2 regions of the Glaciecola siphonariae genome follow, and region 1 is predicted to be linked to the other one. Evidence: predicted binding sites of a transcription regulator. Region 1 holds the regulator's gene; the other holds the start of a gene.
The links. The regulator sigma-54, encoded in region 1, starts transcription at its own class of promoters, with help from an activator protein. The targets are predictions, from matches to a motif close to GTTGGCACGNNNNTNGNNT.
Positions count from the first base shown of each region.

Region 1 (7,947 bases):
GTGTACGGCGCATCTGCTCTCGCTAAAAACATTGGTATATCACCAATGATGATTGGTCTCACCATTGTGGCTATGGGTTCCTCTGCGCCAGAAATTGTCGTATCTGCCACCGCTTCACTTGCAGGCAATGTAGATACCGCGGTAGGTAATGCGCTTGGCTCTAACATTACCAACATCGCATTAGTACTTGGCATCACCGCACTCATCAAACCTTTAATGGTGTCTTCAACCACGCTCAAGCGCGAACTACCGGTCATGCTTCTGGTTACCTTATTAGCGGTATACTTTATTGATGATAGTTATTTATCTCGCATAGAAGGCATCGTGCTGATGACCTTATTTGTGCTGGTAATAGCAGGAATGGCGGTATTGTCTTTCACGGTTGATAAAAACGACCCTATTTTGAAAGAAACCGAAACTGAAATACCTAAAGATGTTGCCACATCTACGGCGATTTTCTGGGTCGTCGTTGGGATTATTTTGCTGCCGCTAAGCGCTAATTTTTTAGTCGACTCAGCGGTGAATATTGCGCGCTATTTTGGCATTAGCGAACTAGTCATTGGTCTTACGATTATCGCCATTGGTACGAGTTTACCTGAACTTGCAGCAAGCGTTGCCGGCGTACTCAAGGGAGAAGATGATTTAGCCTTGGGCAATATTATCGGTTCAAATATTTTTAATCTATTGGCCGTTTTAGCAATGCCGGGGCTAATACACCCGGGAATATTAGACGAAAATGCGGCCAGTCGAGATGCAATGGTGATGCTAGGTTTGAGCGTCTTGCTGTTTATTTTTTGTTTTAACATTCGAGGAACGCGGCGAATATCGCGCTTAGAAGGCGGCGTGTTTGTCGTTACATTCCTTGCTTATCAAATGTGGCTGTTTAGCTAGTTATGAGCTATTTATCCTCTGCTCAGCGCACCTTTTCCATTCAGGTTGAGGCGCTTAAACACCTCAATTCAATGCTAGACGAGCAGTTTACTGAAAGCTGCGAACTGCTTAAGCTCTGCAAAGGCAAGGTGGTTGTATCTGGGATGGGTAAGTCGGGCCACATTGCTAATAAAATAGCAGCTACGCTTGCAAGCACCGGTACCCCCGCATTTTTTATGCATCCGGGCGAAGCCAATCACGGCGATTTTGGCATGCTCAGCAAAGACGATATACTTATTGCGATATCAAATTCGGGGGAGACGGGCGAGCTGATTGGCTTACTACCCGCCGTTAAACGCCTCAACATCCCGATTATCGCCATCACCAATAAGCCGAACAGCAGTCTGAGCAAATTTGCCACAAAGACGCTTCTGCTGCATGTGAACCAAGAAGCATGTTCGTTAGGCTTAGCGCCAACCACAAGCACAACAGCCACTCTCGTACTCGGAGATGCACTGGCCATAGCGCTGCTCGAAGCCAAAGGCTTTACCGCTGAAGATTTTGCGTTTTCACACCCAGGCGGCGCATTAGGTAAACGCTTACTACTTACCGTGAATGACATAATGGTTACTGGCTCTGAAATACCGCTTGTTAACAGTGACGCGAGCTTGAGTGAAACCTTACTAGAAATGTCATCGAAGGGAATGGGATTTGCCGCGATTGTTGAACAAAACAAGGTAATCGGTATCTATACAGACGGGGATTTGCGGCGCACACTAGATAAGCAAATTAATGTTCATACCACGGGCGTGGTTGACGTAATGACCGCAAACGGCGTAACCCTATCTGCTGATGATTTAGCCGTAAATGCGCTTAATTTAATGCAGGAAAAACGCATCACCGCCTTAGTTGTGGTGGATGACGATATGCACGCTGTGGGTGCGCTGAATATGCACATGTTATTAAAAGCTGGAGTCGTGTAGATGGAAAACATTGAAACACTATATGGCCATGTGCCCGCATCTTTGTTCGATGCCTGCAAGTCAATAAGGCTTTTGGTCCTCGATGTTGATGGCGTACTCTCAGACGGATTTATATATCTCGGCAATCATGGTGAAGAGCTAAAAGCGTTTAACAGTAAAGACGGTTATGGCGTGAAAGCACTCGCGCAGTGCGGTGTAGATATAGCAGTTATTACCGGCAGAAGCTCTGATATTGTGCATAAGCGTATGCAAGCGTTGAACGCAAAATTTATTATTCAGGGCGAAGAAAACAAGTACGATGCACTCAAACAGCTAATGAATGAGCATGGACTTAGCACAGAGCAAGTAGCGAGTATCGGCGATGACATGCCTGACTTAGGTTTGTTTGAACTAAGCGCGATTAAAGTTGCTGTCAGCGATGCTCATCCCTTCGTAAAACGTCAGGCGAATCATATTACTCAGCTAAAAGGTGGCCGAGGTGCGGTCAGAGAATTCTGTGACTTGGTCCTGCAAGCAAAAGGCTTACTCAACATCTCGCATGGAGCAAGCATGTGAATCGCATTGGATACAGCATTGCCTTTATATTTACCGCAGTATTTTTACTTTACCTGCCTATTTTGTTTGAAGAGGAAAAAGCGCTTGAATCCATGGAAGATGATTCTCCCTTGGTGCCAAACTATAGAGCTATCAACCTCAACAGCAAGCTATACGACATTGAAGGGAAATTGAGTCATCAGGTCGCGGCGACCAAAATGGAGCACTATGACGAACTTGGATTTGCGGTTTTTGATAATCCAGTCTACACCCTGTATTTAGACAATGGCGACCCCTGGCGCGTGACTGCCGATGAAGGCACTCTTTACAGCAACAATCGTATCCAGCTCGAGAAAAACGTACGCATTGTTAATCTACAAACCGATGAGTTTATTAAAGAAATAAGCACGGAATTTATTGAGATTAATTTAGAAAATAAAACCCTGTCGTCTGACCAAGTAGTTAATATAAGTGGTGTTGATTACCAAGTGAGAAGCATTGGTTTATTTGGCAACCTTGCAACGCAACAATATGAGTTATCAGAACATGTACAGACCCAGTTTAATCCAAAGCCTTAGCATATTACTGCTTGTGCTTGCATCAGAGTCAGCCCACTCTTTTCAAACAGAGTCTAACGCCGAAGCGATAGAATCAAACGTTTCAACAGACTTTAGTATGCCGGTTACACTCGACTCGAAAAGTCAGGCCATCGACGGACGCGCTAAAACCTCAATATTTACTGAAAATGTAATCATTCGCCAAGGCAGTCTAGAACTCCTTGCCGACAAGGTAGAGGTCAATGCAGCCGACGGCACCGGTAAAGAAATTATTATCGCAACGGGCAGCCCGGCAAGCTATAAGCAGCGCAAAGAAGACGGCACATGGGTGGAAGCAAGAGCCACTGAAATAATTTATGAGGTGGAGCCTCGCACCATCGCACTCAAAGGCGAAGCGCTGATTATGCAAAATGAAATGCGAGTGACGGGCGATATGATTGTATTTGATATGACCCGAGAACAAGTCTTAGCAACAAGTAACGATGACAGCGCAGAAAGTGTGCGCACTGTGATTAGCCCCGGCGCATTCTCGGCAGATGATACGCAAACCAAGCCCGAAAACGACGAGGTGCAGCAGTGAGTAAGCTACAAGCAAGACATCTCGCGAAGTCGTATAAATCAAGGCAAGTTGTACGTGATGTCAGCATTGAAGTATCGACCGGTCAGATTGTAGGCCTCTTGGGACCTAACGGCGCAGGAAAAACAACCACATTTTATATGATCGTGGGTTTAGTGCCGCTAGATAAAGGCGAAATTCACATTGACCAAAAAGACATTACGTTCCAGCCTATGCATGAGCGTGCGCGTGAGGGTATAGGCTATCTGCCTCAAGAGGCCTCGATTTTTCGTAAACTTACCGTATACGAAAACTTGATTGCCATTTTGCAAACGCGTAAAGAACTCAGCCGGTCGCAACAAGAGCAAAAAGCCGACGAACTGCTTGACGATTTTAACATCAACCACATCCGAAATAATTTGGGTATGAGTTTATCGGGCGGTGAGCGCCGCAGAGTAGAGATTGCGAGGGCTTTGGCCGCCAATCCAAAATTTATTTTACTCGACGAACCCTTCGCAGGTGTTGACCCAATTTCTGTTAATGATATAAAGAAGATCATATATCAGCTCAAAGAACGCGATATAGGCGTATTAATCACTGATCACAACGTAAAAGAAACGTTAGACGTGTGCGAGTTAGCTTATATTGTCAGCCACGGCGAATTAATCGCCTCTGGCACAGCAGATGAAATTTTAGCCAATCAGACTGTACGCGATGTATATTTGGGCGAACAGTTTGCACTCTAGTCTGCGTTAACGCGTATAAAGGGCTTAAACGTAAGCAAAGGAAGTAAATGAAACCTTCGTTACAACTGAAATTCAGTCAACAGCTAACGATGACCCCGCAGCTTCAGCAGGCCATCAAATTGCTGCAGCTATCTACGCTGGATTTACAACAAGAGATTCAAGAAGCATTAGAGTCTAATCCTTTGCTGGAGCTTACCGAACAAGATTTTAACGACGCAGATTCAGGTGACAAAAACGATTCCAGCGAAAAAAACAATGCTGACGGCGCCTCTAATTCTGCCGAGAGTGACTCTGACTTATCTGGCAGTGACGGCATCGATAGTCACGATGCATTAGAAAAAGGCGATTTACCCGACGATCTCCCCCTAGACAGCTCTTGGGAAGAATATTTGGGGTCAAGCTCAGCGCCTGTGAAAATGGTAGGTAGCAATCCCGATGATGATTTTGTCTTTCAAGGGGAAACCTCTGAATCAATACAAGACCATTTAATCTGGCAAATGGAGCTGACGCATTTTTCCGAAACTGACCGCTCCATTGCCATCGCCATTATTGACTCGATAGATGAGTCGGGCTATTTAACCACCAGCAGTGAAGATATCTTAGATAGTTTAGATGACGAAGAAATTGAGCTCGATGAGGTTGAATGCGTTCTCAAGCGCATTCAAATGTTTGACCCTGTGGGAGCAGGCGCGCGCTCTGTGCAAGAGTGCTTACTTATTCAATTAAAGCAGTTTGACGAAAGCACGCCTTGGCTAGATGAAGCTAAGGAGCTCATCAAACAGCACGCGGATTTATTAGGCAGCAAAGACTATCGCACCTTAATGCGCAAAACCAAGCTGAAGGAAGATCAGCTGCGCGAAGTAATGCGCCTACTCAAAACGCTCAATCCGCGCCCCGGCACCGCTATTTCCAGCCGCGAGCCTGAATATGTCATTCCTGACGTAAACGTATACAAGAAAAACGGCGTGTGGACGGTAGAGCTAAACAATGACGCTCTTCCGGCGCTATCGGTAAATGAAACCTATGCGAGTTTTGGAAAAACCTCTAAAAATCCGAACGATTCACAATTTATAAAGTCACATTTACAAGAGGCAAAGTGGTTTATAAAGAGCTTGGAGAGTCGCAACGAGACCTTGCTTAAAGTGTCTCACTGTATTGTGTCAAAGCAACGTGAATTCTTTGAAAAAGGGCCAGAGAAAATGACCCCGATGGTGTTAAATGACGTGGCGGAAATGGTTGATATGCATGAGTCGACTATTTCTAGGGTGACCACGCAAAAGTATATGCACACGCCTCGTGGGATTTTTGAATTAAAGTATTTCTTCTCTAGCCATGTAGCGACAGAATCTGGTGAAAACTGTTCGTCGACTGCAATCCGCGCGCTGATCAAAAAGCTCGTGGCTGTAGAGCCGGCAAACAAACCGCTAAGCGATAGCAAAATTGCGCAAATGCTTGCCGAGCAAGGTATTCAGGTTGCTCGGCGAACAATTGCAAAATATCGGGAATCGTTACACATTCCTCCATCTAATCAACGAAAGAGTCTAATTTAGACGCAACAAGAGGACCTAGCATTATGCAAATAAACCTTACCGGTCATCATGTAGAAATCACCGATTCATTGCGCACTTATGTGGATACCAAATTTGAAAAACTCGAAAGGCATTTTGATCACATAAACAATGTGCATGTAATTTTAAACGTAGAAAAGTTGAGCCAAAAAGCAGAAGCGACGCTACATTTAAACGGTGGCGAAGTGTTTGCAAACGCCGAACATACCGACATGTACGCTGCCATAGACTCTCTGATAGATAAGCTTGACCGACAGGTTATCAAGCACAAAGAAAAGCTTAGACGGCACTAGTTGATACCCTTATATGATCATTTCTGACATCATTTCACTCGACCGGACTCAATGTTCGGTTGAGTGTCATAGCAAAAAACGCATTTTTGAAGTTATTAGCGAAATTGCTATTAAGCAGCACCCTCAATTAGATCAAAATGAAGTTCTGACCAGCTTGCTCAATCGCGAAAAAATGGGCAGTACAGGTATTGGCAATGGTATTGCAATCCCCCACGGACGTATGAACGGGATCAGTCAAATAATGGCAATCATTGTGACAAGTGACGAGCCGATAGAGTTTGACGCCATCGACAATAAACCGGTCGATATCTTTTTTGCAATTCTAGTTCCCAATGACGAAGCCGAAACGCATTTGAAAGCATTGTCGGGCATTGCTCGGAAACTAAGCGACAAAGACATTGTAAAAGCGATAAGAAAAGCCGAAAATAAAAATGAAATCGTCGCTGCACTAGCATAAGCGACCCCCTCAAATATTAATCAGGAGCAAGGTGTGAAGCTGTTAATAATAAGCGGCCGGTCTGGCTCAGGTAAGTCTATCGCGCTCAGAGCGCTTGAAGATTTAGGGTATTATTGTGTTGATAATATCCCCGTAAATTTGCTCCCTACCCTTACCCATGCGCTCGCTGACGAACACGAGCTAGTTGCCGTGAGTATTGACGTGCGAAACATGCCAAAGGCCGAGCAAGAGATTTCAGAAATTCTCGAATACCTGCCAGAATTTTGGGACATCACCATCATATTCTTAGATGCCAGCGATGATGTTCTTATAAAACGCTATAGCGAGACGCGCCGCTTGCATCCATTATTTAAATTATCTAATTCACTTACCGATGCGATTAGCGCTGAGCGAGAAATTCTTGTGCCGGTGGCTGAAAAAGCAGATTTAAATATAAACACAGATCAACTGTCGGTACACGATCTCGCTGAGCTCATAAGGGAGCGCGTGTTAGGCAAAAAAAGCACTGACTTAGTGATTTTGTTTGAGTCCTTTGGATTCAAATATGGCATTCCCAAAGACGCCGATTATGTTTTTGACGTGCGCTTTTTACCCAACCCGCATTGGGACCCGGACCTTCGTCCGCTAACGGGTTTAGATGGCCCGGTTGAGGTGTTTCTTGCGGGGCAACCTTTAGTTATGAAGTTTATTTGGCAAGTCCAAAATCTGATAACGACTTGGCTGCCTCATCTTGAGCGAAACAACCGCAGCTACGTAACCATTGCCATTGGCTGTACCGGTGGTCAGCATCGCAGCGTGTATGTGGCGCAAGCGCTCTCTGAAACATTCAAATCCACTCATGGTGACGTGCAGGTTAAGCATAGAGAACTTAAAAACATCCTCGCAAAGCAGGCTTAATAATGAACAAACCCCATTCGGTGACCCGCCAGCTAACCATTACCAATAAGCTTGGCCTGCACGCTCGCGCCGCCACCAAGCTGGTACAGCTCGCTAAGCAGTTCGAGGCAGATATTCAGCTAACGCAAGCAGATAATACAGCGCCTGCCAATAGCGTCTTAGCACTTATGATGCTAGAAAGCGGCCAGGGAAAAACCGTTGAGGTAAGCTGCACTGGCAAAGATGCTGATGCAGCGATGGTGGCTATCAGTGAACTCATTGAAAACAAATTCGACGAAAGCGAATAAATACGTATTCATCGTTTAGCAAGGTCAGTTAATAGGCCTCGCGCACTATAAACTTCATAAAAATCAAGTATTCATGAGCCTTTATGGTGATATAATGCCACTAGAAGCCTCAGCATTTCGTTTATGCTCGCTTGACTTCTCTTGGGGTAAACATGTCAGAAACCGCAGAACTAAGTAATACGCAGGCTAGACTTGAGTC
Region 1 covers NZ_JBHSGU010000029.1:257,498-265,444, forward strand. Annotated here, with positions in the region: gene ACFO4O_RS17885 (calcium/sodium antiporter) at 1-891, shown strand, start outside; gene ACFO4O_RS17890 (KpsF/GutQ family sugar-phosphate isomerase) at 894-1,853, shown strand; gene kdsC (3-deoxy-manno-octulosonate-8-phosphatase KdsC) at 1,854-2,408, shown strand; gene lptC (LPS export ABC transporter periplasmic protein LptC) at 2,405-2,965, shown strand; gene lptA (lipopolysaccharide transport periplasmic protein LptA) at 2,934-3,524, shown strand; gene lptB (LPS export ABC transporter ATP-binding protein) at 3,521-4,246, shown strand; gene ACFO4O_RS17915 (RNA polymerase factor sigma-54) at 4,294-5,796, shown strand; gene hpf (ribosome hibernation promoting factor) at 5,820-6,107, shown strand; gene ptsN (PTS IIA-like nitrogen regulatory protein PtsN) at 6,121-6,564, shown strand; gene rapZ (RNase adapter RapZ) at 6,598-7,461, shown strand; gene ACFO4O_RS17935 (HPr family phosphocarrier protein) at 7,464-7,748, shown strand; gene mgtE (magnesium transporter) at 7,901-7,947, shown strand, end outside.

Region 2 (7,947 bases), on a different contig from region 1:
AAGCGAGACAATTCAGGATTGTTTTTGATTTCGGCGGTTAAGGTGTAGCCATCCATTTCAGGCATCTCGATATCAGATACAAGAATACCTACTCTATCGGTAACATCGCCGGTTTGCGCCGCAATCTCCTTCAACCGTGTTAAGGCCTCTAAACCATTTTTCGCCATTTCGATTTCGAGCCCTAGCGTGTTGAGCGCTTTTTTAACCTGATTTCTGGCTACGGACGAGTCGTCAGCAATAAAAATGATTTTGCCTGTACTTTTTGATACGTCAACGTTGTCTGAAATCTCGCTGGATACATCTGTTGAAAGTGGCGAGATTTCATTCAGAATTTTTTCTACGTCGAGTATTTCGATGAGCTCTTTGTCCACTTCGGTCACGGCTGTTAAGTAACTTGCTTTGCCGGTCCCAGTTGGTGGCGGCATTATTGCATCCCAGTTGGTATTAATAATTCGCTCAACTGAACCCACAAGAAATCCCTGCACCGAACGGTTGTACTCAGCAATTATAATAAAGCCAGATGTAATGTCTTCTATTGGAGCGCCACCCGTGGCCATCGACAAATCGATGACAGAAATAGTTTGGCCGCGTATATGGGCAACGCCTCTTACCAGAGCATTTAGCTTTGGTATAGAAGTGAGCGGCGGACATTGCAGCACCTCACGCACCTTAAATACGTTTATACCGAAACGCTGTTTTGAATTAAGCCTAAATAATAAAAGCTCTAAACGATTTTGTCCTACCAGCTGCGTGCGCTGGTTAACCGAATCTAAAATACCCGACATGAAATCCCCCGATGATGGTTCGGCACGATAGTTGCGTACAGTTATGTATTAACAAAAGAATGACGCTTTTAGCGATTATCGACACTTTTATGACAGCTATCGATAAGAGCTAGAACGCTATAAAAATGGACGTCAATCATGCAATACATGTTACATATCCCTGTATCGACCAGATTAAGCATTGTCTTTACTTTATTTTTTGTGAGTTTGACTGCGCTGGCACAAACTTCTAACCATATGATGATTCAGGTTCAAGCCGAAGAATATGTGCTGCACAACTTACTTGATGCTAGCGACGCCGATATCAAAGTAAATGTAAGGGAAATAGATGAACGCATTCAAATCCCCTACTGCCCAGAGGGCTACCAATTTGCTAGCCCAAATTACGATTCGCGCCTAACAAATATATCCGTCAAAGTTACCTGCCCCAGTAATCAGTGGTTTTTGTTCACTCACGTATCCATTCAAAACTTGCAGCAAGTGGTCGTAACAAGCGATACCTTAAGCCCGGGTGCGATGCTCTCTTCAAGAAACATGAAAATTGCCGATATAGATAAAGGCAAAATAAGAGGGTCTACCTTTAGTAGCATGAGCGACTTGGCGGGAGCCCGAATTAAAAGAAGAGTAAGACCCGGTACGATCCTGAATGAATCAATGCTGTGTTTTGTGTGTAAGGGCGATAGAGTCACCATTAGTGCCATTACTGGCGGCTTAAGTATACAGGTATATGGCATTGCTGAAGAGGACGGCACCCTAGGCGAAACCATTCAAGTTCGCAACACATCGTCAGACAAACTGGTGTTTGCAACGGTGTCGGGTACCGAAGAAGTACAAATAAAAATTTAATTTCTATAACTTGGTATAGGAGTTGCTAATCAAGTATTAAGAACGCTACATATGAGTCAAAAATTATTTTACACCGACTCATAGAAACTGGGAAAACAGCTTAAGACTCGCTCTAACCCAATGATTTATTTAGCTTATATGTATTACAAAGCGTATTGTAGAATGTGGTATCAATCATATGTTCGTCAATAAAATGCTATAATAATGCAAAGTGACAAAAAAATGTCATAGTTAGCACTAAAGATTACAATAGTGCGGCCGATACAGAGATGTAGAGGTAATAAACGGTGGTGCAAATATTATGTCAATTAACAATATAAACAACACAAATAAGCCACAGCTAGACCCGGCCAAGCTTGCTCAACAGCAAACTCAAACCCAATCGTCTGGCAGTGCAAATACAGCAGGTGCGGCGCAAAGCGCAGCGCCGGCAAAGCAGGACTCTGTTTCGCTCACGCAGTCTGCACAGCAGCTTGCTAATGTGCAGAAAAAAGGTGGCGAAGCACCTGTGAATCAAGAAAAGGTAGACCGCTTGAAAAAAGCCATTTCAGAAGGCGAATATCGAGTGAACCCTGAGGTATTAGCAAATAAAATTGCGGTCCTTGAGTCTCAAATACTAGGCGTTAAAGCGTAGGATACATTATGACTACAAGTCTTGAGAATGCGATAAATAAACAGCTTAGCTTGCTTTGCGAGCTAAAAGTGGTGCTGGAACAAGAGTTACATTTAATAAGCTCTCGTGAACCTGAAACACTGATGCAGTTGCTAAACGATAAGCAGGCTCTTTTAGCCGATATCGAGTCGCAAGACCAGGCGGTAGAGATAATGTATAAACGCGTAGCAGAGCAATCGGCTATTCCAGATGCGTGTCAGGCATTGCTTGAGGACTGCAAAAAAGTCTTGGGCGAATGTAAGTACCTGACGGCGATTAATGCCAAATCGGTCGAGCATGGTCAGTTGCGCCTAGTCCATTTGCGCAACATGATGATGGAGCTTCGAGCGAAAGAATCGATGACTTACAACCGCGCCGGACTTGCCATAGGCGACAGCGCTGGCAAAGGCGTTAGCGTGTAATTTCTAATACCACCCTACCTTTTTTCGAAAACGCGTCTTTAAGACGCGTTTTTTTGTGCCTTGCATCACATCCAAAAAAGACTATTCTAGACTGTACATTATTTGGTCAAAGACTAGGGCTTGTCTATGTATATAGTCACCAACAGAGCAGTGGATAATACCGGCAACATAAAAGCATTTGGCGATACGCCCAACCCCAAGGGCCCAAACGAACTTCGCCTTGTTAAAGTCACTCAGCATAACAAAACATGGAGAGTAGAGCCTTTAGAAGACAAACTCGAGCAGCCGCGCGTTGACCAGCTCAACAAAAAATTTAACTTGGATATTAATACTAACATTCCTTGGCACGCTTCGTTGGCTGTGGCATGCGACATTTTTGAACAGGCCCAAAAACAAAATAAATCCATATTATTTTTTGTCCATGGCTATAACAATGATGTAGGTGATGTGCTTAAAACCGCCGAACAGCTTGAGTCACTTTATAACGCCATTGTTGTTCCGTTCACTTGGCCCGCTAACGGCGGTGGAACGATATCAGGAACTGCCTCATATTTGAGTGACAAGGCAGACGCGCGAGCATCGTCTGGCGCGTTTAACCGCTTTGTTGAGAAAATACAGTTTTTTCATACCTTGATGTGCACCGCTAGTTTAAAATCAATTGCCCACAAGGTAGAGCAAAAGTATCAGCACCGAGACAACCCAATGGCAGCTGCTAGCCTCTACACTGAACTAGTTAGCGCGGTATGTAAGGTCAAAATTAATTTGCTATGTCACAGTATGGGAAACTATCTGCTTAAACACTCTTTGATGACCAGTGACAATAAAACCTCACAACTTGTATTTGATAATATTAATTTAGTGGCCGGCGACACCAACAACGAAAATCATGCACAATGGGTAGACAAAATTGACGTTCGCAAGCGAATTTATGTGGTAATTAACGAAAATGACGCTGCGCTGCGCGTGTCTCGCATCAAGCCTGGGGCCTCGCAAAAAGCACGCTTGGGGCATTTTCTAAAGAGCTTAAATAGCGAACACTGCGTGTATATTGACGTAACTGAGTGTGAAGGGGTAGGCAACGAACATAGCTACTTCAAGGGTGAGCCGGTAGAGCAAAATTCAGCGCTCAAAGCCTTATTTGACGATATATTTAATGGTCGCTGCGTAGAAAAACGGCTTACATATGAAGCCGCTGAAAACTACTATCATTTGTGATTGTATGCCGAGGCCATCGCTACCGCGTGGAATGTGCCTTAGTAGTAGCTTACATCTTTGACACGTCTGGGTTTAGCCGTGCTTAAATACAAATCATAAACCACCGCCATATCAAGCTCTAATTCGGTGGCATAGGTGTCATCCCCTATCGGGTAGGTTTTGAGCACTTTCGCTCCGCGTATCACGCCCTCAACGGTTGACTTAAGTTGATTGTTGGTTAGCACCAAATCTGCTAGTGATTGCTCGGCGTCAACTTTCTGTCCATACACTTGTTCTGCAAGCTCGCGATAAGCATCGAGTTTTGACGCTTTCATCGCCTGTATTCGTTTGCTTGAGTCATTGAGGCCTAGCTGTGCATTAATTGGGGCATAGCCGACTGCGCTCAATACGGGGTAGTTTTCTGGCTCAATGGTTTCCCATTCAACGTGTTTTGAAATTACCGACGAGCAGGCACTCATGAATATCAGTAAAGTTAACGCTAGCATGCGCGCGGCGATGCGCAAAAATTTGGTCGCTATATTTGCGTATTTGGTCTTTAAGTTGTCTATGCCTGACCGCGTAAAGCGTGTCGCTGCGCTTATTTGTCGCATTGCCTGGTGTGTAGTCTTAGGTGCAGTCTTTTGTAAAGTCTTGTGTAAATCTTCAGCATATCTAAAACACATGTTATTTCGCCTTGCTTTTTGCATACATGAACCACCTCATTAAGTAAGTTGTTTCAGTCGCTTAGTGTTAGTCGTTCATTTCATAACGGAATGTGAGTTAGATAAAGCAAAGCGTGTGCCATGGCTGCATTGGCAGAAGGGCAAACCTGCGCATATGGCACGTAACTTGTTTATATCGTATATCAATGACGTTAAATAATGATTTGAAGTTTATGGTCGTGTGTTTATCGCCGTGTATTGAATTTCTACTTCTAAATCTTAACTTCTTATTCGTAAGTACGAGGCTTTATTTGCAAGTAAAAGTTTGCAAATAAAAGGCCAAGCTACCCGGAGGAAAATATGACTACCCTTTTGACTAAGCGCTACTGCTTGCTAATGCTAATATCCCTGAGCGTTTTCGTTGCCAATGCACACGCGGCATGGTTTGCAGCGTCGGGACAGGCGGTAATTGTAAATGGCGACAAAGAGGCGGCTCGTCAACAAGCGACCGAAGAGGCTATCCGTCAGGCGCTCTTGTTTGCCGGCGCCTCTGTGACTAGCGTTCAGCAAATAACGAATGGCTTGTTGTTGAACGATCATTTAGAGGTCAGGGCTGCCGGTGAAGTCGCCGCAGTTGAATTAACTGATGAAGTTTACCAAGACGGTGTAGTAACCGTATCTATTCGTGCTGATATTTTTGCTCAAAACAGCCAATGTAGTGCAAGTGATTACACTAAACGTATTGCCAGCACCTATTTTCCCATTCGCTACGAAGGACAAGCTGCCAACGGTCAGATACAAAAACTAGGTAAAGAAGTGGCGCTTAAGTTTCAAAGCATCATGGATAAAATGAGCTCCGCTCTGCAAATTAGTCATATAGAGCCCTATGTATTCGACTGGCATTTAGCCGATGTTGAAACATCGGCAAGCGTACTAACGAACAAAACAAACACACAATATGTATTAACCGTGAGCATTGATGACGTGTCTGTTGAAAAGCAGCGGCCTTCCGCGTTTGAGTTTTACAAAGGTGATCAGCAGGTGCGTGCATTTGACTTCAGCGTCGCGATAGTTAACGGCGCGACCGGCGAGCAATTGTTCAGTAAAACCTATCGTTCACGAGCCAACTGGGAATTTGATAGAAACGAACGCGTGGACGTGGGCTCCAAACGCTTTTGGCAAAGCCAGTATGGTCAAAATATCGTGAAACAAATACAGCACAGTATTGCTGAACTAGAGGAAAATACGCGGTGTGAACCTACCATGGGTCGCGTTTTAGCGGTAGCTAATAACCAGTTGCAAATTAATCTAGGGCGCAGTCATAAGGTTCAGGCAGGAGACAAACTGACGCTGTTCAATGTAAAGGAAGTAAGCGATCCCTTTGGTCAGTCCTATCAGCAATTTAGATTGCACCCTACTTCACTTATCGTAAAGCAAGTCTACAACAATACGGCAACGGCTATGTCGGCCGACAACAGCTATTTGGGAGATGTGCAGCCGAACGACTTTGTCGCTCGGCAGTAGCAAGAAAAAGACGCTTACACGCTAGAGAAACGGTAAACTTCTCATATCGACATCGGGGCCGAGGTTAAAGATAAAGACTGGACCGAACTCAATAATATGCGTACCTGTCGACACAGGAAAGTTTAATTGACTGCCATAGTTGGTAAAGTCTTCTGTGGCTTTTCCGGCGACTGCAAATGTTTGCCACCCTAAGGTTAACTCAACGTCTTTGGTCAAAATTTTATTGTAGGGAGGGCTGGCTTTTTGTATACCTAAGCCCGCCAGTCTAATTGTTTCATTGTTTTGGTCTTCAGGAGAGATTCGCCCCCAAAACATCATATACACCACATCGCCTTTTTTTATCTCACCGCCCACATCTGCGGTTACCGCATCATCCCAAATGTTTTTACCTGCTTTTTTAACGTTGAGTTGAATCAGCTTTCCGCCGGTGACATCAGCGTCGTTAACGTAGGTGGTTGTGAGGTTAGGCCCATAACTTCCCAGCTTATCTGCATAAGGGACATGAATCAGCTGGGCGCCCTCAGGTAAATAGGTAAGTAGTTTGGCGTAGGCTTTATCGACTTCTTTATTGCGGTCTGACTCTTGAGCGTGGCTGCTTGCGATAACACTTATCAGTGCAAAAAATAAAATAAAAGGTAGATGAATGACTTTCATATTTATTCTCGTTTCGTGGTTAGATTGAAATGACTGTTGTATTTCACATAAAAAAAGGGGCTAGTTAAGCCTAGCCCGTTTTTTGAAACTCAGGTTTTACGCAGTATCTATTGATATAGTCAAAGTGCCCGGGTATGCGCGTGACCGAATTATCAAGCACATGCTTAATATGCTGCATCTCATCTCGCAGCTTTTCTTCGGTCATGATATTAACTAAAGGGTGCGGAGACTGAGGATAAACATTTTGACCCACAAACACAGATATCCATGAAGCCTCGCCAAAAAGCTCACTGTCTTGACGCCAGAATCGTCCATTTTCTTGGAACAATTCAAACTTCTCTTTCAGAGTGTCTGGGATGTCCATGTTTTTACAATAGCGCCAAAACTCTGAATCATCGCGCTGCGTGGCTTTGTAGTGCAAAATAATGAAATCACGCAGCCGCGCAAATTCAATTTCCGACACCTTGTTGTAGGCGTCAATATCCGATTGTTTAAACGCCTTGGTCGGGAACATGATTATAAGCTTAGAAATGGCATTTTGGATCGTATGCAAGCCAGTTGATTCGAGCGGTTCAACAAAGCCAGCCGACAGGCCAATCGCTACTACGTTTTTCACCCATGGCGTTTTACGATAACCGGTGACCCATTTCAAATCACGTGGTTCGGCTAGAGGTTCACTCTCAATCGTCGACGTGAGATTGTGCAAAGCCTCCTCTCGACTCATAAATGCACTGGAGTATACACAGCCATTCCCTACTCGGTTTTGCAAAGGAATACGCCATTGCCAACCTGCGGTGTGCGCCGTTGAGGTCGTATTAGGGTTTACCGGATTCTTAATGGCGCATGGTGCAACCACTGCGCTGTCGCAAGGTAACCAGTGACGCCAGTCTACGTATTCGGCGCCAAGTGTTTTTTCAATCAGTAAGCCCTTAAATCCTGAACAGTCTATGAATAAATCGCCTTCAACGACCTGACCGTCAGCGAGCTTGAGGCTTTCAATAAAGCCGTCAGTTTCACGTTGCTTGATTTTATCGACTTTTCCTTCAATGCGCTGCACGCCCTTCTCGCATGAAAACTCTCGTAAGAACTTTGCGTAGAGGGTAGCGTCAAAATGATAGGCATAAGCAATGCTGCTAAGCGGCGAATTTTCGATTCGGGCAGGACGCATAAAGCGACCATTTCGAGCCGCTAATGCTTCCATTGAAAAC
Region 2 covers NZ_JBHSGU010000002.1:1,326,335-1,334,281, forward strand. Annotated here, with positions in the region: gene ACFO4O_RS07310 (chemotaxis protein CheV) at 1-785, opposite strand, end outside; gene flgA (flagellar basal body P-ring formation chaperone FlgA) at 924-1,631, shown strand; gene flgM (flagellar biosynthesis anti-sigma factor FlgM) at 1,933-2,265, shown strand; gene flgN (flagellar export chaperone FlgN) at 2,274-2,705, shown strand; gene ACFO4O_RS07330 (alpha/beta hydrolase) at 2,832-3,920, shown strand; gene ACFO4O_RS07335 (LPP20 family lipoprotein) at 3,959-4,405, opposite strand; gene ACFO4O_RS07340 (flagella assembly protein FlgT) at 4,922-6,085, shown strand; gene ACFO4O_RS07345 (hypothetical protein) at 6,107-6,739, opposite strand; gene ACFO4O_RS07350 (tryptophan halogenase family protein) at 6,810-7,947, opposite strand, start outside.
Region 2: ACFO4O_RS07335 (LPP20 family lipoprotein) is a predicted target of sigma-54. The motif match lies at 4,687-4,705, and genes of this name have one in related genera.